Regions from separate parts of the Metabacillus sp. RB-C-LZQ-3-1 genome, predicted to be linked through region 2. Evidence: riboswitches for the same ligand, from Rfam matches in the RefSeq annotation. Region 2 holds a riboswitch; each other region holds the start of a gene.
What was found. Region 2 has a riboswitch for cobalamin ahead of metE (5-methyltetrahydropteroyltriglutamate--homocysteine S-methyltransferase). Riboswitches for the same ligand answer to the same signal wherever they lie in the genome.
Positions count from the first base shown of each region.

Region 1: it holds a riboswitch for cobalamin, as region 2 does, so the genes downstream of both, AC4GZ8_RS10410 (ribonucleoside-diphosphate reductase subunit alpha) here and metE (5-methyltetrahydropteroyltriglutamate--homocysteine S-methyltransferase) in region 2, are expected to answer to the same signal.
Region 3: it holds a riboswitch for cobalamin, as region 2 does, so the genes downstream of both, AC4GZ8_RS21585 (ABC transporter substrate-binding protein) here and metE (5-methyltetrahydropteroyltriglutamate--homocysteine S-methyltransferase) in region 2, are expected to answer to the same signal.

Region 1 is NZ_JBZFLI010000005.1:207,245-214,559, forward strand. It holds gene AC4GZ8_RS10395 (HAD family hydrolase) at 1-91, shown strand, start outside; gene sda (sporulation histidine kinase inhibitor Sda) at 134-298, opposite strand; gene AC4GZ8_RS10405 (ribonucleotide-diphosphate reductase subunit beta) at 498-1,547, opposite strand; gene AC4GZ8_RS10410 (ribonucleoside-diphosphate reductase subunit alpha) at 1,779-4,067, opposite strand; cobalamin riboswitch at 4,197-4,373, opposite strand; gene AC4GZ8_RS10415 (hypothetical protein) at 5,013-5,282, shown strand; gene AC4GZ8_RS10420 (alanine/glycine:cation symporter family protein) at 5,919-7,315, shown strand, end outside.
Region 2 is NZ_JBZFLI010000002.1:143,014-150,328, reverse strand. It holds gene AC4GZ8_RS04105 (pentapeptide repeat-containing protein) at 362-1,108, opposite strand; gene AC4GZ8_RS04100 (ribose-phosphate diphosphokinase) at 1,284-2,240, opposite strand; gene metE (5-methyltetrahydropteroyltriglutamate--homocysteine S-methyltransferase) at 2,621-4,918, opposite strand; cobalamin riboswitch at 5,077-5,266, opposite strand; SAM riboswitch class I at 5,343-5,454, opposite strand; gene AC4GZ8_RS04090 (alpha-glucosidase/alpha-galactosidase) at 5,668-7,179, opposite strand.
Region 3 is NZ_JBZFLI010000018.1:61,271-68,585, forward strand. It holds gene AC4GZ8_RS21570 (hypothetical protein) at 1-300, shown strand, start outside; gene AC4GZ8_RS21575 (MFS transporter) at 497-1,774, shown strand; gene AC4GZ8_RS21580 (VOC family protein) at 1,940-2,335, shown strand; cobalamin riboswitch at 2,537-2,731, shown strand; gene AC4GZ8_RS21585 (ABC transporter substrate-binding protein) at 2,927-3,913, shown strand; gene AC4GZ8_RS21590 (FecCD family ABC transporter permease) at 3,876-4,943, shown strand; gene AC4GZ8_RS21595 (adenosylcobinamide amidohydrolase) at 4,944-6,422, shown strand; gene AC4GZ8_RS21600 (cobyrinic acid a,c-diamide synthase CobB) at 6,448-7,315, shown strand, end outside.

The DNA of each region.
Region 1 (7,315 bases), on a different contig from region 2:
TTCGCAAACTCCGAAAGCTGATTATGTGATTGAAGATCTATTAGAAATAGTAGAAATTCTTGAAAAAGAAGAAGACAGCTTCATATTATAAAACAGAAAGGTTGGCTAAAAAAGGCCAACCTTCTACATATTTCTAATTAATTTTTCTAAGTTGTTTTTCTATTATTTGTCGTTTGTGAAGACCTCTTTCCCTTATCTCTGCCTCAAGCATCCTAATAAATTCAATATTAATCTTTAACTTTTTTGCTTCTTTTAAGCTATCTAACAAGGTCTTGTCTGAAAGTGTTGAAAACCTCATTTTCATCATCCTCTACCAATACAATACTTGTATATGTCTAATATACCTTTACCACTAGTAAATCTGCGTTAAACAAATTTGTGTAAAAATGTATAATGAATGATTTTAATAGGTGAGAATAACAAAGAAGCAATGATCTGACAAGAGAAGGGGAAGGGGGCAAATCTACCCTTCTTCATTTAACATGTTTGTTTAAGTATTATAAGTCATCAAATCCGTTATCAACATGGTTAACCTTCGTATATTGTCTTGACTTCTGCTCAAAGAAGTCAGATTTCCCAAGATCAACTTCCTCATATGCTTTAATCCATTTTAATGGATTTGTGCGGTATCCTTCAAATGGACGCTCATATCCTAATTGATTACATCGAACATTTGCGTAGAACTTAATATAATCCTCAACATCCTTTATATTAATTCCATCAATTTTATTTCCGATGATGAAATGGCCCCATTCAATTTCAAGCTCTGCTGCTTGAACAAATGTTTCCTTTACGAAAGTGGAAAGTTCTTTAGTGTCGTATTCTGGGTATTGTTTTAGTACTTCTTTAAAAATTTGAACAAATAAATCAACATGAATTTGTTCATCACGATTTATATAATTGATCATTGTACTTGTAGCGACCATTTTTTGATTACGGGCCAAATTATAAAAGAAAGCAAATCCAGAGTAAAAGAAGAGGCCCTCTAAAATAACATCATATACGATTGATTTTAATAGGTTCTCAACATTAGGTTGTTCAGCAAAAGCCTGGTATCCATTTGTAACAAACTCATTTCGCTTTCTTAAGATCGGTTCACTTCTCCAGTATTCAAAAACCTCATCCTGCACATGCTTCGGTACTAAGCTTGAAAGAACGTAGGAGTAAGAGTGGTTATGAATCACTTCTTGCTGTGCAAGCATAATCATCAAGGCATTAATGCTTGAATCTGTTATATAGTCTGAGACCTTCCCGGCATAATCCGTTTGAATACTATCTAAAAGAGCCAGTAGTCCAATGATTTTTAGGAAGGCATCTTTTTCATCCTCTGTTAACTCAGGGTATTGCTTTATATCTTGAGCCATATTGATTTCAAAGGGTGTCCAAAAATTTGCCAGCATTTTTTTATAGCGAGGATATGCCCAAGGAAATGAAACATCATCCCAATTTAATACATTTGAGCTTTCACCGTTAATAATACCTGTTGACCGGTTTGGTGCGGCCGCATCCATTATTTTTCGCTTACTTAGAGTAGTAGTGGTTTCCATATACATTCTCCTTTTTACCGATAAAAAATTGTGAGAATGACTTAGAAAAAGTCATTCTCTAAAAAATTAGGCTGTTACGCATACTTTGTTGTTTTTTAATGCAGTTAAAGGTAAAAACAAGTTGGTTTCATTGCGCTTTTAGACACTTGCTTTCCTCTACTTCCTGCAGGAGTCAAGTGTCTTTCGCACCATTACCACTAATGCAACAATCTTTGTGAAAACAGCCAAATATTAACTAGCACAAGAATCGCATTCTTCAATCGTACTAGAAGTTGAGCGTAGATAATACGTTGTTTTTAATCCTTCTTTCCATGCAGATAAATGAAGATCAAGCAGATCTTTAGCTTTAATCGTATTTTGTACATAAAGATTGAAAGAGATTGATTGATCTATATGGCGTTGGCGCGCTGCATTTTGTTTAATGCTCCAATGCTGGTCAATAAAATAAGCAGACTTATAATACCAGGTTGTTGTTGAGTTAAGATCTGGAACGGTAACCGGAATTTTATAATCTTTCTTTTCTTCTGAATATACTTTTTGGAAAATTGGATCAATACTTGCTGTGCTTCCTGCAATAATAGATGTGGAAGCATTCGGTGCAACTGCCATTAAATAGCCGTTTCTAACTCCATGAGCCCCAACATCACGCTGTAGAGCATCCCAATCATAGTTGCTTTCCTGTGTGTGGTATCCTCGTTTGTCAAAATAGGCACCAGTTTCCCAATCAGAGCCTTTAAACACAGAGTAGGCCCCTTTTTCTTTCGCAAGCTCCATGCTTGCAGAAATCGTTAAGAAGGAGATTTTTTCGTATAAATGATCTGCGAACTCAACGGCTTCTTCGTGTTCCCATTTAAGCTGCTTTAGAGCTAATAAATGGTGCCAGCCAAAGGTTCCTAACCCAATCGCCCGATATTTTTCATTTGTTAACCTTGCTTGAAGGACAGGGATTGTATTTAAATCGATCACATTGTCCAACATTCTAACCTGAATAGGGATAAGCTTTTCTAACACATCATCTGTAACGGCTTTAGCAAGATTAATAGATGAGAGATTACAAACAACAAAATCACCCGGTGTTTTGACCGTAATAATTTTTCCATCCTCGGTATATTGCTCTTCGACAGTAGTTGGACTTTGGTTTTGTGTAATTTCTGTGCAAAGATTGCTGCAATAGATCATACCTTGATGGGAGTTTGCGTTTTTACGGTTCACCTCATCACGATAGAACATATAAGGAGTTCCTGCTTCTAATTGGCTAATCATGATTCGTTTCATAATCTCAATTGCAGGCACCTTTTCCTTTGAAAGTTGTTCATTTTGGACACATGCCCAATAACGCTCTCTAAAGCTTCCATTTCCTTTTTCCTCGTCGTAAAAATCTTCAATACTGAAGCCCATAACGGTACGAACCTCATGTGGATCAAATAAGTACCAATCAGCCCGTGCTTCAACCTGCTCCATGAAAAGATCCGGAATACAAACTCCTGTAAAAATATCATGTGTTCGCATTCTTTCATCACCGTTATTTAGTTTTGCATCAAGGAAGGAAAAGATATCTTTATGCCACACATCAAGATAGACTGCGATCGCTCCTTTACGCTGCCCAAGCTGGTCAACACTGACAGCCGTATTGTTCAGCTGCTTCATCCATGGAATGATTCCTGAGGAAACCCCTTTAAATCCGCGAATATCACTTCCGCGGCTTCGGATTTTACCGAGATAAGCCCCAACACCGCCACCAGATTTCGATAGATTGGCGATGTCTGTATTGCTATCAAAAATTCCTTGAAGACTGTCATCAATCGTATCGATAAAACAGCTTGATAGCTGTCCTACAGGTTTTCCGGCATTTGAAAGAGTTGGTGTTGCTACTGTCATATAAAGATTACTCATAGCCCAGTAAGCTTGCTTAATGAGTTCAAGACGGTTAGCTTTGTTTTCCTTTGCCATTAATGTCATAGCAATCACTAAAAATCGTTCCTGCGGCAGCTCATATACTTGTTTCGAAAAATCTTTTGTTAGATAGCGATCTGCTAATGTTCGTAGGCCAATATATGTAAATAAATAGTCGTTTTCCGGCTTAAGAAAGGATCCAATTTGGGTTATCTCATCCTTTGAATAATTTTCTAATAAGCTTGAGCTATAAAGTCCTTTTGAGATAAGTGTTGAAATAAGCTCGTAAAAATCTCCATATTTTTGCTCTTTCTTATATCCTCGATTTGCTGCCGCTTCTTTATAAAGTTTTGATAAATAAATGTGTGCACAGAAGTAGGTCCATTCGGGCTCTTGTTCATTAATATTAGATAATCCTTCTAAAATAAGAAGATTAATTAGCTGTTCAGAGGTATAGGATTCTCTTTGAAGGATCGTATTTTCTATACGATTAAGATATTCGTCAATATTTAGTGTTGGAAAATGTTGATGAATGCTTTTGATAAAGGTTGTTAGTTTTCCGAGATCAAATGCTTCTGTTCCATTTTGCTGATCCAGGATCATTGGGGATAATGTTGTCTTGCTCATGTATATTCCTCCGTCTGTACGTTTTTTAGCGGGGGAAAGATAAAACGACAGAAAGAGAGCAAGTCATTGAAGTTGAATAGCTCAAGAGATTTACTATCGTTTCATCTTCTCAGTCCCCGAAGAAATTGAAACTTTCACAAGGTTTAGGTAGGTCTCCTGACTTATGTTCTTCCTACTATGAGTCCTTCCCATACATGAGGTACAGTGGTAATCTCAATTCGTCACACTTACAGTTGCGGGGACAGTTCTGGATTTTCACCAGATTCCCTATTAAGCTAACAAAGCGCCTAACTCTCGTAAAGATACAATATATAGTTTTTCATTAGAAGTTAAAATCAATATATAGTTGATTTAACGATATGATTCCATGATAAATCAGTTGGATCAAATTAGCAATAGCTATTTTAAAAAGAAACTAGAATAATAGATTTAGATTATTCAGAAGTGATATAGAACAAAGATAACAGGAAAATGAATTGAACTCCAAATAAAAACCTTCTTCTAAAAAGATTGTTGTTTGGTCTGTTGATATTTTCCAATTGCTATAGGGAATTGTTGTTTGATCGAAAGGTGTGAGATTCCACGGGAACAAAGCTGGAAAGGTATCCCTACGGGAGTTTAATGAATATAACAATTGAAAAAACTGGTAATGTACGATTTTTTTGGTTGTTTAACCAAGCAGAAAATACATTAATTTTTAGTTATTTACTGGTCCTGTTTCTAAAGGGGACTTTTACCTTAAATATATGGGAGTAAATAACAAGTTTTTTACCTTTATTAAAAGCAGTTTTCAGTCCATTTAAGAACAAGTAAAAATCGAGTTAATCGACAAATTTTTCGGAAGAGCTTGTTTATAATGACATTAGCTTTTAAGGAAGGGAGTTGAAAATACCCTATCATTAATTGCTTGTGATGATCACTTGATAATATGAAGGAGGAATCAAAATGGTATTCAAAACATCCTGGAAATTATCGGCTCCTATTCTAGCCGTGATGCTTGCTGCAGCATGCAGTGATGGTCAAGACATGCAGGAAGATATTCAAGAACAGCCTGTAAATGGTGAAATGGACACAGAGGAACCAATGGGTGGAGAGACAGATTCTGAAGTACCTGAAAGTGAAGAAATGGTTCCAGAAGAGCCTGCAAGTGATGAGATGAATCCGGAAGAACCTGCTGATGAAGAAACAAATACAGAAGATCCTTCTAACCAATAATGTGGGATTTTTCTTTAAAGTATTTAGCTAAAATCGATTAATGTAATCAAATGAAAAATTTAATCCCAATCTATTATTCATTGTATTTGATATTCCATTTAGAAGTTACAATGTAGTTATTAATCAACATTAATATTAATATCGATTAGGAACTAAGTTTGTATCTTAAAGGTACATTGTCAAACCCTAATGCTAATATATAAAGTTATTTTGATCACGATTAAAAGGTTTACACCAAAAATAAGCGACCTGTTATTCCTCCTAATCAGAATAACAAGGTCGCTTATCTTATTTCCTTATTCATTATTTTTACAACTCTTTCATACAACAGAATCTTATTTTAATGCTTAATTCATAATGAACCAAACTAATAGAAAGTGTAAATATAAATACCCCTTTTTCTTCTATGGAAATTATATCAAAATATGGCCATTAATCATGTTGGGGGACATCTTCATATTTTTGGCTTTGACATCAGAGCATGAAGTGGCTATTATAAATATGGTTGTTTGTGAAAAATAATAAAAGGCTACTAAATATTTTGTGAAAAAAAACAATTACAAGACAATAATTAAATTTTATGATAGTACTACATAGGTGAAAGCGCTAACAATTGGAGGGGTGTACAACAAAATGATGGACATAATAGGGAAAATCAATGGGGTTCTATGGGGAACGCCCAGTTTAATTTTGTTATTTGGGACAGGCTTATTTTTAACAGTTGCTTTGAAAGGTTTACAGTTTAGAAGATTGCTATATGCCTTTAAATTGGGATTTGGTAGAGAAGAAGAATCTTCAGCAGCAGAAGGGGATGTAAGTAACTTTAAGGCCCTAATGACGGCGTTGGCTGCTACAATCGGGAACGGAAATATTGCCGGTGTGGCTACAGCGATTACGCTTGGCGGTCCCGGAGCAATATTCTGGATGTGGATTGTCGGATTGTTAGGGATGGCAACGAAATATTCAGAAGCTTTGCTGGCGATGAAATATCGTGTGAAAAATGAAAATGGAGAATATTCCGGTGGCCCGATGTATTATGTAGAAAAGGGATTGGGTAAAAAATGGAAGTTTCTTGGGGTTGCTTTTGCGCTGTTTGGCGCATTTGCCGCTTTAGGTATTGGAAATAGTGTGCAGTCGAATACAATCGCAGAAGTGATGAATAATAGTTTTAGTGTCAGCGGACTAACAACAGGCATCATTCTTGCCGTTTTAACAAGCTTGATCATTTTTGGGGGTATTCAACGCATTAGTACGGTTGCAAGTTTTTTTGTGCCAATTATGGCTTTCCTGTATGTTGGAGGAGCATTGTTAATATTAGCAATTAATTTTGATCAAATTATCCCTGCTTTTCAATTAATTTTCCACTATGCCTTCAATCCTGTTGCAGCTGCCGGAGGATTTGTCGGGGTGGCGGTGGTCGAAGCGATCAGAAGCGGCGTCTCCCGTGGGATTTTTTCAAATGAAGCTGGTTTAGGTACAGCTGCATTAATTGCGGGAAATGCTAAAACAGATCATCCTGTTAAACAAGCATTGGTTGCCATGACAGGTACATTCATCGTAACGATCATCGTTTGTACTATGACTGGATTAGTGTTAATTATCACTGGTTTCTGGGATTCCTCAGGTGGATTGTTATCAGGAGTACAGCATGATCCAAGTCTTGATGGGGGAGCTTTAACATCTGCTGCTTTTGCATCAACACTCGGTATTGTTGGTGAATATATTGTGGCCTTTTCGGTCATCTTCTTCGGTTTTTCAACGATTGTTGGATGGTACGTTTACGGTGAAAAATGCTTTGAATACCTTGTAGGACAAAAAGGAATTCTTGGGTATCGCTTTGTTTATATTATAGCCTGCGGTTTAGGCGCAGTGGCAAACTTATCAGTTGTTTGGGCATTTGCAGACATGGCGAACGCTTTAATGATGATTCCTAACTTAGTAGCTTTGTTACTATTATGGAAAGTCATTGTCAATGAAACAAACGACTTTTTTGAAAATCACTACAAATTAACAGAATATAAAAAAGCGAGTTA
Region 2 (7,315 bases):
TTTTGCTTCTATTTAATCTGTAAGCTAGAAGAATGAATGAAAATCGTATCCTTTACTAAACGAAAAAAGATCCTTACCGATGGTAAAGATCTAAAAAAGACCTTTACCAATTGAAAACTAATTGGCAAAGGTCTCGCTAGCAAAATATACTTGCCAACAAAGCCGGGGAACTAAAAATTTCCCGAAATGACGACTTTGTTTAACAGCTACTCCCCTTTGGAGGAATTCACGTTTCATTCATCTTTTATCTATTTTAGCAAAATTAATACATATTGTCAATCTTCAGAAAAACAAACAACTTCTAAACATAATACCCCTGTATGAAATGTTATATTCCATTAATTTTTTGACAATAAAAAAATTAACCTAGCCAATGAATGGGAATACTTAAAGATGGAGGTAATTTTGTGTTCATATCTCCATTAGCGGAATTAACTTGTGCTTGAGTTAAAAAGATACTACCATTTAAATTCGCTCCACATATATTAGCATCTCTTAAATCTGCCCCAATCAAGTCGGTATATCTTAAATCCGCTTCTCTTAGATCACACGCAATAAGGAAAGCTCCTCTTAAATTCGCTCCTTTAAGATTTGCTTTTCTTAAATCCCCTCCTATAAGGTCGATTCCTTTTACTTTTTTCCATTGTTTTGGATCTTTCTTTACCTTTGAACGAACGAACTCACTTGTTTGCAACAGTAAGTGATTAACAAATGTTCGATGCTCTACAATATCTAGTTCTAAAATCGACTTTGGGTTTAAACGAGTTAGAGCCTCAGTTTCTTCTATCGCTTGATGGAGTTCCTTATATATAGAACTTGTTTCTTTTCTGCTTATTGCTTCATATAAGTAACGAAGCATTTCGTGTAGCTGTTGCATGATTGGAAAAACATCAAACATTTCCTTTGCGATTTCTTTATTGATTCTCCAATCATGCCCATTGTACGTTATTTGCGAAACCTTTTGGCCAGCCCCAAAACATTCATATACAGTACAGCCTCGAAATCCATTCTTCCTTAAATCCTTGTGAATCCCACAGCGGAAATCTGATTGAAGGTTTTGGCAAGGAATTCCGCTATCTTTATCTTGAGCAAAATCAGCAGATTTCATATATGGTAAGGCGACACAGCACAAACCAAAACAACGTTCACAATCAGCTGTTACATGTTTTAATGCTGATACTTCAATACTCAAAACATCCACATCCTTACTAATACCGGGAATTTTGCCGTAAGGAATAACCGGAGTCTTGTTTATAGCTCCAGTTATTTTTGATTAACAAATGTTATAGTTGTACAAGTTCGTCTACTGATTGTTTTTCATGAATTCGTTTAATTGCTTCGCTAATTAGTGGTGCAATTGATAACTCAACTAATTTATCAATACGTTTTTCTTCAGGTAGTGTAATTGAGTCTGTTATAACTAATTCTTTTATTTTTGAATTTTGAATTCGTTCAATTGCCGGCCCAGATAAAACTGGATGTGTACAACACGCATACACTTCTTTAGCACCATGCTCTACTAACGCATTTGCAGCTAATGTTATCGTTCCAGCTGTATCAATGATATCATCGATTAGTATCGCTGTTTTCCCCTCAATATGACCAACAATATTCATCACTTCTACAACATTTGGTCGTGGACGTCTTTTATCAATAATAGCGATTGGAGCCTTTAGACGATCAGCTAATTTACGAGCACGTGTAACCCCACCATGGTCTGGTGATACAATAACGATATCTTCTAATTTCTTATTTAAGAAATATTCTCCTAGTATAGGCACACCTAAAAGATGATCAATCGGAATATCAAAGAATCCTTGAATTTGTGGTGCATGCAAGTCAAGAGCAATCACACGAGTAGATCCAGCTCTTTGAAGCAGGTTTGCAACTAGTTTTGCTGTAATTGGCTCCCTTGCTCTTGCTTTTCTGTCTTGCCTAGCATATCCATAATACGGAATAACAAGGTTAATTGTTTTTGCAGATGCTCTCTTTAAAGCATCTACCATAATTAATAGTTCCATTAAATGTTCATTTACTGGAGCGCTAGTTGATTGAACGATATACACGTCACATCCACGAATACTTTCTTCAATATTTATTTGTATTTCTCCATCACTAAAACGAGTTACAGAACTCTTTCCTAATTCTACCCCAAGAATTTCAGCAATTTTTTTCGCTAACTTGGGATCAGAGTTTAGCGAAAATAGTTTTAAATTAGAATCTGCATAGCGATTAGGCATGGTAAAGTGAAAACCTCCAGTTGGAATTTTAAAATGTGGCTATGTTATAGTTATTTGACACTATGTTATTTGAAGATGGAATCAGCAGAATTTTAACAGAGCCTTACTTTTTAGTTATAAGTATATTTTTATTTTACACTATTCACTAACTGATCAATAGTAACTTCTCTATAAAAACTTTTATTTTTTGTGAACTCATTTATTTTTTTATCAGATAATGGAAACGAAATAAAATAATGTCGTCATTTTTGTATTTTTTATGTTTTACATTAGGTCATTAAAGCTGTGAGTGTTTTTTCTACTGCTGATAACACATAAGGTTTTTCTCTTCAACAAAAAATGCGGGATCTAAAGATTCCGCATTTTTCGTTAAATAATATTTATCCTTTATTTACAAGTAATTTTTCTCTCGATTGCTTTGCCGCTTCTACCATCACCTTTAGCGCTTCAACCGTTTCATCAATTCCTCGGGTTTTTAAGCCACAATCCGGGTTAATCCAGAATAATTTCGGATCTAATACTTGAAGTGCACGATCAATATTTTTTATTAATTCCTCAACCTGTGGTACGCGAGGACTGTGAATATCATACACACCAAGCCCGATACCTTTGTTATATGTAGTTTCCTCAAAGGCTTGAATTAATTCCCCATGACTCCTTGAAGTTTCAATAGAAATGACATCAGCATCAAGTGCTTTAATTGCATCAATAATATCTTTGAAATTTGAATAACACATATGTGTATGAATTTGTGTATCATTTTGAACTGAGGATGTGGCAAGCTTAAATGCATATACTGCTGCATTAAGATAACTTTCCCAGTTTTCTTGCTTTAATGGCAGCCCTTCTCTAATCGCTGGCTCATCAACTTGGATCATTCGAATCCCATTCTCCTCGAGACTTTCAACCTCTTTTCTAAGCGCCAGTGCAATTTGATTTGCCACATCATAGCGTGATATATCATCCCGGACAAATGACCAATTTAGAATCGTAATAGGTCCTGTTAACATTCCTTTAACGGGTTTTGATGTTAATGACTGGGCATAGACAGTTTCTTTAACAGTCATGGATTGCTTTAAATCTACATCACCGTAGATAAGCGGGGGTTTCACACATCGTGAGCCATATGATTGCACCCATCCAAATTTTGTAAATTGAAACCCAGCTAGCTTTTCACCAAAGTATTCCACCATATCTGTTCGTTCGAATTCTCCATGGACAAAAACATCTAAGTCCAGTTCTTCCTGAATTTCGATCCATTTTTTAATCTCTGCTTTAATGTATTCCTCATATTCCACATCGGTTAACTCACCTTTCCGCCACTTTAGACGATGGTTTCTTACTTCTTTTGTCTGCGGGAAGCTACCAATTGTTGTCGTTGGAAGGAGGGGTAATCGAAAAGTCTTTTTTTGAATCTCCTGACGAACAGAAAAATCAGCTTTCCGCTCCGCTTTATATAAATGAATATTTCTTGTAGCATCCTGAACTTCTGCGTTGTTTCGAAATGTTGATTTGTTTAATGCTTGAATAGCTGATGTGCTTGAGTCGATCTCTTTTTGTACAGTTTCAATTCCATGATTCATTCCTTTTGTCAGTAGAACAACTTCATTTATTTTTTCATCAGCAAAAGATAATGCATTTTTCAGAACTTTATCTAGTGTTTCTTCATTAGTTACTGTGACTGGAACATGTAACAAACTTGATGATGGTTGTAAGATTAAACGATCCCTTGAAACAAACTCCGATAATTCTGTAATGAGTGAAATCTTTTCTTCAAGATTGCATCTCCATATGTTACGTCCATTGATCACTCCTGCTGCTAACACCTTATCTGAAGGAAAACCATATTGGTTTATTGCAGAGAGATGATATCCTCCATCATGAACGAAATCTAGCCCAATCCCCTGAACTGGCAGAGAGCATACCTCTTTAAAATAATCAATTCGGTCAAAATATGTTTGCAAAATCACCTTTACATTTGGTGCTGCTTCATGTAACTGTTGATAGACTTCTTGGAATAGTTCAACTTCAACGTCCGTAATAGTTGTAGATAAAATCGGTTCATCGATTTGAACCCACCTTACACCTTCTGATTGTAATTGCTGTAAAATGTCAGCATAAATTGTGACAAATTTTTTGACCAATAAATGAAATTCAGACTTCTTATATCCTTTTGAAAGCTTTACAAAGGTAACAGGACCTAAGATTACTGGTTTTCCTTCTATTTCAAGCTTTTGTTTTGCTTCTTTATAATATTGGAGAGGACGGTTTTCAACAAGTTGAGGTTCGACATCATATAATTCCGGAACAATGTAATGATAATTTGTGTTAAACCATTTTGTCATTTCACAAGCAACCGCATCTTTATTCCCTCTTGCCATATCAAAATATGTCTCGATTGAAACAGGTCCGCCATGATAATCAAAACGCTTTGGTACTAGACCAAACATAACTGCTGTATCAAGTACATGATCATATAAACTAAAATCACCAACTGGAATTAGATCAATTCCTTGTTCTTTTTGCTTCTTAAGATGTTGAAGTCGGATCTCTTCCATTTGCTTTAAAAATTTGTCTTGATCAAGATTGCCTGCCCAATATTGTTCAAGCACTTTTTTCCATTCGCGTTTTTCCCCAATACGTGGATAGCCTAAGTTTGAACTTTTTATTTGTGTCATTATCTTCCTACACTCCTCTAATCTTTATTTTTTGTCCCAAACTAAAAAATCTCTCTTTTCAAATTAGAAAAGAGAGATTCATACGCATAGCTAACTAGAGTTGAGACATTCTGGCTTTCTCAACACGTATTCCTCACTCCTCCCTATACATCCGTAGGTACAAGCGCATATAACAGGCAGGTCTCCTGACTTAGGTTCATTGCTTCTTATCCCTTCCCATTCCATTTTGAAATAGTGGTAATTGATAAGTTGCTCCTCATTACAGTGGCGGGACCGTGCCGGATTTTCACCGGGCTTCCCTTTTAAGCTATGATCGAATCACACAGCACCTGATACATTTGATATGTAATTTTTAAGATGATGTTCTAAAAGCAAAAAAGACCTCTCTTTATCATAAATAGAGAGGTCTTCATCTTGAAATCCCCTCTTATCTGTCAAAGCAATAACTTTGCAGGAATTAGCACCTTTTCAACAAATTATCGTTGAATGGTTGCCGGGCTTCATCGGGCCAGTCCCTCCACCTCTCTGAATAAGAGTTTTTAGATAATTATTTATGTTTTGAATTTAATAGTCATCTTAGCATGAGAAATGAAAACTGTCAAAAAGAATTTTTAAAGTAGGGTGTTTTCGTAGGATAATGTGGCAAAGAAAGATGATAGATTACTAAATTTATTAAACAAAGAAATCTAAGAATTACAGTTGTTTAAATGCAAAAAACCTGCTAGATCATTGATCTAACAGGTGAACGATTATAATTCTCCTACCGAAGAGGGACGTACCTTTGCTTTATCTGCTGCACTCGCATTCTTGTTTGCATCTTCTCTATTTTCAGCCATTTCTTCTACCGTTTTTACTTTTAACCGAGCTGCTCCTGTATAATTCTTTGTAGGTATCCGAGGTTGAGTATTTAGACGTTTTTTTGCTTCCAAGATCGCTTTTGAATATTGAGGCAACCATTTTTCCTGCGCAACTAACATTTCATCAGTCATTTGCCATATTTCTTTCGGATTACATACTGCACCAACTAGCGGATCCATCATCATCGCTTGACGTAAAAGCAGATCATCTCCCTTAACAGCAGCTTCTACCGCTAAACGCTGGACGGAAATGCTTACATTACAAACAGCAGCACATCCAAGAGGAAGATCTCCTACATGCGGCATATTTATTCCGTTTCGATCGACATACCCTGGTGCTTCAATAATCGCATCATCAGGAAGGTTAGAAATAATTCCATTATTCACAACATTAAAATGCCCGCGATAAACTCTTCCTGTTTCAAGACCTTCGATAATATATGAACCATGCTCTTCACTTCGGTTTTCCTGTTTATATGTAAGTGCAGGCTCCTTCATCCAATTCGGAAAATCTGATTCAAACCAATTCCTTCCCTCTGTGCAGACACGTAAATATCCACCTGTTTCCCCGTTTATCCATGAACCTAAATCAATCCATTCATTTATCTCATCTGGGCGTTTACGATACCAAGGGACATATTCACTTAAGTGTCCATTAGATTCAGTAGAGTAATAGCCAAATCTCTTTAGCATGTCAATTCTCACTTTTTCTGTTTTACTAAACTCAGGATGTTGTTCAAAAGCCTCCAGTATCTGACCTGTTAGATCCTCTCCCTTATGTTTCACACTAATATACCAAGTCTGATGATTGATACCAGCGCAAATAATATCAATTTCCTCTTTTTTATATCCTAAAGCTTCTGCAATTTGCCGATGTCCTCCTTGAACTCCATGACAAAGTCCGATTGTCCGAACACCACCATATGTATTGCAGGCCCAGGTTATCATAGCCATTGGATTGGCATAATTTAATAATAGACAATCTTTCTCTGCTACTTCTCTAATATCCTTACAAATCTCTAACATCTCTGCAATGCCACGTTGACCATACATAATTCCACCGGCACACAATGTATCTCCAACACACTGATCAATTCCATACTTTAGAGGTATGTCGACATCTTGCCGAAATGCCTCGAGTCCTCCGATTCTTACTACTGAAAAGATATATCTAGATCCTCTTAATGCTTCCCTGCGATTTGTAGTTGAGTGAATATTAATTTCCAATCCATTTTCATCAATATCTCTTTGACATAACTCTGTAACCATTTTAAGATTTGAGGCATTAATATCTGTAAATGATACTTCAATTTCTTGAAACTCAGGAACAGTTAACAAATCCCTTAAAAGTCCTCTAGTAAAACCAATACTTCCTGCCCCGATAAAAGAAATTTTAAATGACATGTATGATTACTCCCCCTTGCATCATTCTTAAAATCATTTTATCAACAGTTAATTGATTACGTTTGCAAGATTATAACTTTCTTCTAAAATTAGGTGTCAAAAATCCTAACTTATTTAAAAATCACCACCTGAACTA
Region 3 (7,315 bases), on a different contig from region 2:
TTATTTGTTATCTTGCTTGTTGTTATTACCACGTACATTGGAATTCATCAAATCGCAGTCATTGCCGCACTAGCGATGCAATTAAATGCAGATCAGCTAGGAATCAGCAATCTATCTCTTGCGATGCTTCTTTTGCTTTGTTGGTCAATTTCAACTGCTTTAAGCCCATTTTCTGGATTGAATTTAATGGTAAGCAGAATTGTAGGAATATCAGGATTCGACGCGGGTATACGCGCAAATGGATTACATCTAATTGTCATGGCCGTGATTGGGATTGGTATTATTATGTTTATAAATTAAGGCACTTTTAGTAATGCCGGAAAATCTCAAAAGAAAAAAACAATTTTAAATTTAATACCGAATGATCTCACCTTTATCATGAAGGTGAGATTTTTTAGGGTCCCAATCACCTTACCATGAATGACGAAATCATAACAATCCTTGGAAAAAATAGCTTATAATAATCATAGAAACTAAAAAACAGGAGCATACACAAATGAACAAACAAAACAGCAAGTACAGATGGGTCGTTTTTGCTTCGGTTCTTTTCACTTATTTTCTAATTGTAAGTCAAAGAACAGCACCAGGTTTAATTACAGACCAATTGATGAGTGATTTTAAGGTGACAGCTGCAACAATTGGGTTCATCGCGAGCATTCAATTTTTTGCGTACGCAGGCTTACAAGTTCCGATTGGCATCTTGTCTGATCGTTTTGGACCTAATTTTTTTCTTATTGTCGGGACTTTTTTAACAGGGATCGGTACGGTGTTGTATAGTCTTGCACCAAATGATTCCGTTCTTCTTATTGCGAGATTAATCGTCGGAACAGGTGATTCAGCCATTTGGGTAAATTTAGTGTTGATTTTAAGTCAGTGGTTTAAAGGGAATGAATTCATCAAATTACTTGGTATGGCAGGAGTATCCGGAAGTCTTGGGTTCTTGTTGGCAACCGTACCATTTTCACTCTGGATTGGCTTAATGGGTTGGAGAACTTCTTTTTTAACTATGGGCATCCTTTTATTACTATGTGGAATTCTTCTATATGTTGTCCTTATTCTTAATCCAAGACGAATGATTAAAAACAATATTTCACTAGACTCGAGTCCTAAAAGAACATCTAAGCCTGAGAAAACCATGGTAATTTTAAAGCGGATTTTTTCAAATCGCCAAGCATGGGCAGCCTTTTTCTGTCACTTCGGTGCAGTTGGTACATATGTCGGCTTTATCGGCTCATGGGCCGTTCCGTATGGCATGTATGTGTTTGATATGTCATTGTCTGCTGCTAGTCAATTTGTTATGATCGGACTTTTTGGGGCCATTATTGGTGCACCATTATCAACGATGATTTCAAGTCGGCTGAATTCAATCAAAAAACCCTATATGATTATCCATGCAATGATTTTTATATGTTGGGCTTCCTTTCTACTATTTAGTGGAAAACCACCACTTTTTATGCTCGTTGTCCTCTTTTTCATGATTGGCTTTGGAAATGGTGCAAGTGCTTTAACTTTCGCAGTTGTACGCCAATCATTTGACACAAAAGAAGTAGGAGTTGCTACAGGTTTTGCAAACATGGGAGGCTTCTTAAGTGCAGTTTTATTACCGGGCATTTTTGGAGCTGTGTTGGACTCTTTTCAAGCTTCAGCAAGTCATGTTGGTTATTTTTACGGCTTTATGATTCCTGTGTTGTTTTCAATGTTAGGTTTGTTGGGAGTTTTTCTCATAAAGGAACAACCTCAGGAAGTAATGCAAACAAAAGAGCTCACCTTTTAATAAAAGCTATCTGTTGATTTTTTCAAATGTTGATATGGAAAGAAATCAACAGATATCCTTTTTTTTACAAATATTTCTTAATAAAGAAGGAGTACCCATGCACTAAGGAGAAATACATACTCGTAACAAACAGTACAAAATACAAAACAGGTCAAGGAGGATATGATGGGTAGATTAATACATTTCGAAATTCATGTTGATGACATGGAACGCGCTAAAAAGTTTTATGGAGATGTATTGGGTTGGACATTTGAAGATTGGAGCGACTACGCTGGAATGCCTTATTTCGGCGCAGTGACAGGTGATGCGAACGAACCCGGAATTAACGGAGCTTTAATGCAACGCCAAAGTGCTTCTCCATCTCAAGACCACCCGCAAAATGGTTATACATGCACGATGGTAGTGGAAGATTTAGATTCTACTGAATCTAAAATTCTAAACAATGGAGGCAAGGTTGTTAAGCCAAAACATGCTTTGCCTGGAATGGCATGGCAAGGGTATTATATGGATACTGAAGGAAATATTTTTGGCATTCATCAACCTGATGAGAACGCAAAATAGACTTTAATTCTTATCAATGTTAGAACCTGCTCTCCCATTGGGAGCAGGTATTTTTTATTTGTACACTGTAATCAATTTATCACAATGGACAAAAATACTTTAAAAGGCAAACTATCTTTGATACAGATATATAAAAAATTCACTTTATCTATTTTACAAACCACCAAGACTATACTATACTCACTAATAGAAAACAAAAAAATGAATATAAAACAAATAGGTTTCTTTCATAGAGATATGTAAGACTAAGAGGGAAGTTTGGTGTAAATCCAACACGGTCCCGCCACTGTAATCGAGAAGGAAGGTTATACAAGATCCACTGTGTAAAAGCATGGGAAGGAGAAACCGACCGCTATATTCGTAAGTCAGGAGACCTGCCTATTTGTTTTTTTAAGCTTCCTCGAGGAAAGGAATGTTTAAAGCGCTCGTAATCTCTTATTGTTAATGCTATTATTTATATAGTAGATTGCATGTTTATACATAGAATGAACAAGAGATCATTGAAATAGACGCCTTTAATCAACGCTTTCCACAGGAATAGCGTTTTTTTGTGTTCAAAAAAGAAAGGAAGAATGAAAAATGAGTACGTTTATGAAGAAGTGGGGTTTATTAAGTATTGTTCTTCTGTTAAGCATGTTCATGATTGTGGGATGTGGGTCACAAGAGGACAATACGCAAGGAGAACAGAATTCAGAGACTGGGACAGCACAGGAAGAAGGCAATACAGTAAATGGACAGCCATTTCCTGTCACAATAACCGATGATGCCAACCAAGAGGTAACGATTGAATCTGAGCCAGAATCAATTGTCTCTATTCAAGCAAGTAATACTGAAATTGCATATGCGCTTGGATTAGGAGATAAAATTGTAGGTGTATCCGATTTCTGTAACTATCCTCCAGAAGCTCTAGAGAAAGAAAAAGTTGGCGGACAGGACATCAATATTGAAAAGGTTCTTTCCCTTCAACCAGATCTTGCGTTAGTAACCGATTATCATTATGAAACACATCCTGACATTTTAAAGCAGCTTGAAGAAGCAGGAACGAAAGTAATCGTTGTTGGTGATACATCTTCATTTGAAGAAGTATATAAAAATATCGAAATGATTGGACAAGCAACAGGTACTGAAGATAAAGCAAATGAAATCGTGACAGATATGAAGGATCGCCTTGATGTTGTGAAAGAAAAAGCAGCAGAAATTACAGACAAAAAGAAAGTATGGGTAGAAGTTTCTCCATCACCAGATATCTTTACTACAGGTAAAAACACGTTTATGCATGAAATGCTAGAATCAATTAATGCCATTAATGCTGCAGAAGATCAAGATGGTTGGGTAAAACTAACAGAAGAGGAAATTGTCAAATTAAATCCTGATGTGATTATTACAACCTATGGCTATTATGTAGAAAATCCAAGTGAGCAAGTTTTAGCACGTAAAGGATGGGCGGACGTACCTGCGATTAAAAATGAACAGGTGTTTGATGTTGATAACGATACTGTTACAAGACCAGGCCCTCGTTTAATTGAAGGAGTCGAGACACTTGCGAAGCTTATTTATCCTGAAGTGTTTGAAAAGTAAGATTACGTGGCTGTATATTCTAAGCGGAGGGTTTGTACTTAGTACAGCCCTCCTTGGCTTATTTATTAGCAGTGTGCAGGTGCCCGTTACAACGATTTTACATATTATATCCGACAATACCATAGGTTTTGGCTGGTTAGAACAAATACCCAAAAACGAAGAAATGATTATTTGGAATATTCGTTTACCAAGAGTACTTCTTGGATTTTGCGTTGGAGCTTCTTTAGCATTAGCAGGAGCAGCTTTTCAAGGGCTTTTACGCAACCCATTGGCAGATCCCTATACAATTGGGGTGTCATCTGGAGCGTCTCTTGGTGCGGTGTTTGTTATTTTTTTTCAGTTTTCCATCATCGGCTTAGGAAACTTTACTCTTCCAGTTGTCGCGATTATTAGTGGATTTCTAACTTTGTTTCTTGTTTTTGGGCTTGTAAAATTAAGCAGCCGCAACCTTGCAATTGAAACGATTATCTTAGCAGGCATTATTGTGAGTTCTTTTATAGGGGCAATCGTTTCACTCATAATTTCTTTAAGTGACCGAGATTCGATGACACAAATTATTTATTGGTTATATGGAAGTGTTGGAATGAGAAACTGGACACATGTTCAACTAATTGTTCCTTTTATGGTGCTTGGTTCCTTAATCTTATTTTTCAACCATCGAGAGCTGAATGCGTTAGCCCTTGGCGAGGATGCCGCTGATCATATTGGTGTTGATGTGAGAAAAAGGAAGATTTTCATCTTAATTGGAGCCTCCTTATTAACAGGTGCTGCTGTGGCGGTATCTGGTTCGATTGGTTTTGTTGGACTTGTGATACCACATCTTATTCGGCTCATAACAGGTCCAAATCATCGTCATGTCCTTCCTTTGTCAATGCTTGTTGGAGGAGCTTTTCTTATTTTAGCAGATTTAGTTTCGCGTACGATTATCGCACCTAAGGAATTGCCGATTGGTGTGATTACAGCCCTTATTGGGGCACCAGTATTCGCACTTTTATTAATTCGAGAACGTCTTGGGCGGAGGGGATCATAAATGTTAAGAATTGAAAACTTAGTAGGTGGCTACTCGAATCCGCCCATTATTAATGGAATCGATGTTGAGATTGGACAAGGAGAATTTTTTTCACTCCTCGGACCTAATGGAAGTGGAAAAACAACGATTTTTAAGCTAATTACTGGTCAATTGCCGATAATGGATGGGGAGGTCTTCTTATCAAATCAACCAGTTTCCAGACTTTCAAAGCTTGATAAGGCGAAGAAAATGGCTGTTCTCACACAGGAAGCAAATGTATCATTTGATTACACCGTCGAAGAAATTATCGCGCTTGGTCGTTATCCACATCAAAAAGGCCTACTTAAACAGTTATCAAAACAAGATGTAAGGATAATGGATGATGTCATGGATATGACTAACATTGCTCATCTAAAGAACATACCATTTCGTATGATTAGTGGCGGAGAAAAGCAAAGGGTGTTATTAGCAAAAGCTTTAGCTCAGGAGCCGGAAATATTACTGTTAGACGAACCAACGAACCATCTGGATATTAAGCATACTTTTCAAATGCTTGATTTATTAAGAGAACGACAAAAAAGCATGGGGTTAACGACATTTGCTATTTTACATGATTTAAATGTTGCATCTCTATATTCCGATCGAATCGCTTTGCTTCATCAAGGAAAATTTTTAGAAGTTGGAGATGTTGAAACGCTAAGAAAAGTGGATCAGCTAAAAAAGGTGTACGAGGTAGATGTAATCCCTCAATCACATCCGACGATTCCTAAGCCGCAGTTGTTAATGACACCAAACCATACCATTTCACAACATTCTATAGCTTTTAAAGAGTCATATAAGATTAAACAAACGAAAGAATATGTACATGTTCAATTCAAACACCAACTGAAAACCATTTCAAATGGTGTAATTGGCGAAGGAATTCAATGGCTCACTCACTTTTGTAATTTTCATGTAGAGAAAAATTATCATTGTGATGATCCTGTAAAAGATGTACAAGACTGGATGACAACATTCAATATCCCTTTTGAGCAGGCTCTTGGCATGATGACAGCTGTTGTGTTAGAGGATGCTGTGATTATCGAGGAAGAAATTGGTGGTATTTCGATGCTAGCAATCGTAACGGCAGGTGTCGGAAATGCGGTTGATATTTCAAAGCAATCCATTTCTAGTGCGGTCCAAACGATTGGAACGATCAATACCATGCTATTTATCGATGCCCATTTTACAGATGGTGCCCTTGTCAATGGATTAATATCTGCAACAGAAGCAAAGGTAAAAGCTTTACATGATTTAAAAATAAAAGATCCGCAATCCGGAACCCTCGCGACTGGAACATCAACAGATGCTCTTGTCCTCGGTTTAACGCAAAAGGGTGACAAAACTCCTTATGCTGGATCAAGTACTGTTGTTGGTCAAGCAATTGGTCAGATAGTGTATCGTGCGACATATGAAGCAATCAAAAAATATTTACATCGAGTTCATAAAGGGCATTGTTAAAAAAAGTATCAAAGGTGGAATGAAAATGTCACAAAGTCGATTGGTTATTGCTGGAACCGGAAGTGGTGTTGGGAAAACAACACTTACGATTGGATTGATGTCAGCGCTAAAAAAACGTGGACTCACAGTCCAAGGATTTAAATGCGGTCCAGACTATATTGATCCTTCCTATCATACTGCTGTTACAAAGAGAGCTTCTCGAAATTTAGATAGCTGGATGCTTACACATGATCAGGTCATCGATATTTTTAATCATGGAAGTGCAGGTGCTGACATTTCAATTATCGAAGGAGTTATGGGCTTTTTTGATGGGAAAAATCCAGAAACAAATGAAGGAAGTACGGCTGAAATTAGTATGATTACAAAAAGCCCAGTCTTATTAGTTGTAAACTGTGAAAGCATGGCAAGGAGTGCAGCGGCCATCGTTAAGGGCTTTCAGCTTTTATCGGAAGGGCCTAATATCGCTGGCGTCATTGCTAATAAAGTGGGAAGTGAAGGGCATTTTCAGCTTGTGAAAAAAGCGATTGAGAAGGAATGTCATGTTCCTGTGATCGGTTTTTTGAAAAAGGAACTAGATATTGAAATACCTGAACGACATCTTGGTCTCATCCCTTCTATTGAAAGAGGAGAGCTTGATCATTTTTTTCAAACATTAGGAGACTTAGTTAACGAGACAATTGATATGGAATTACTCCTTCAATTAGCTAACGCTGATCTATTACCTTCAAATGAAAAATCTTCATTATTTGAAGCAAAAAAAGAACCTGCTGTTAAAATCGCTGTTGCAAAGGATGCTGCCTTTAACTTCTATTATCCTGAGAATCTTGAAATCTTAGAGGCAAAAGGAGCTGAGATTGTTTATTTTTCACCACTCGAGGATGAGGAGTTACCAA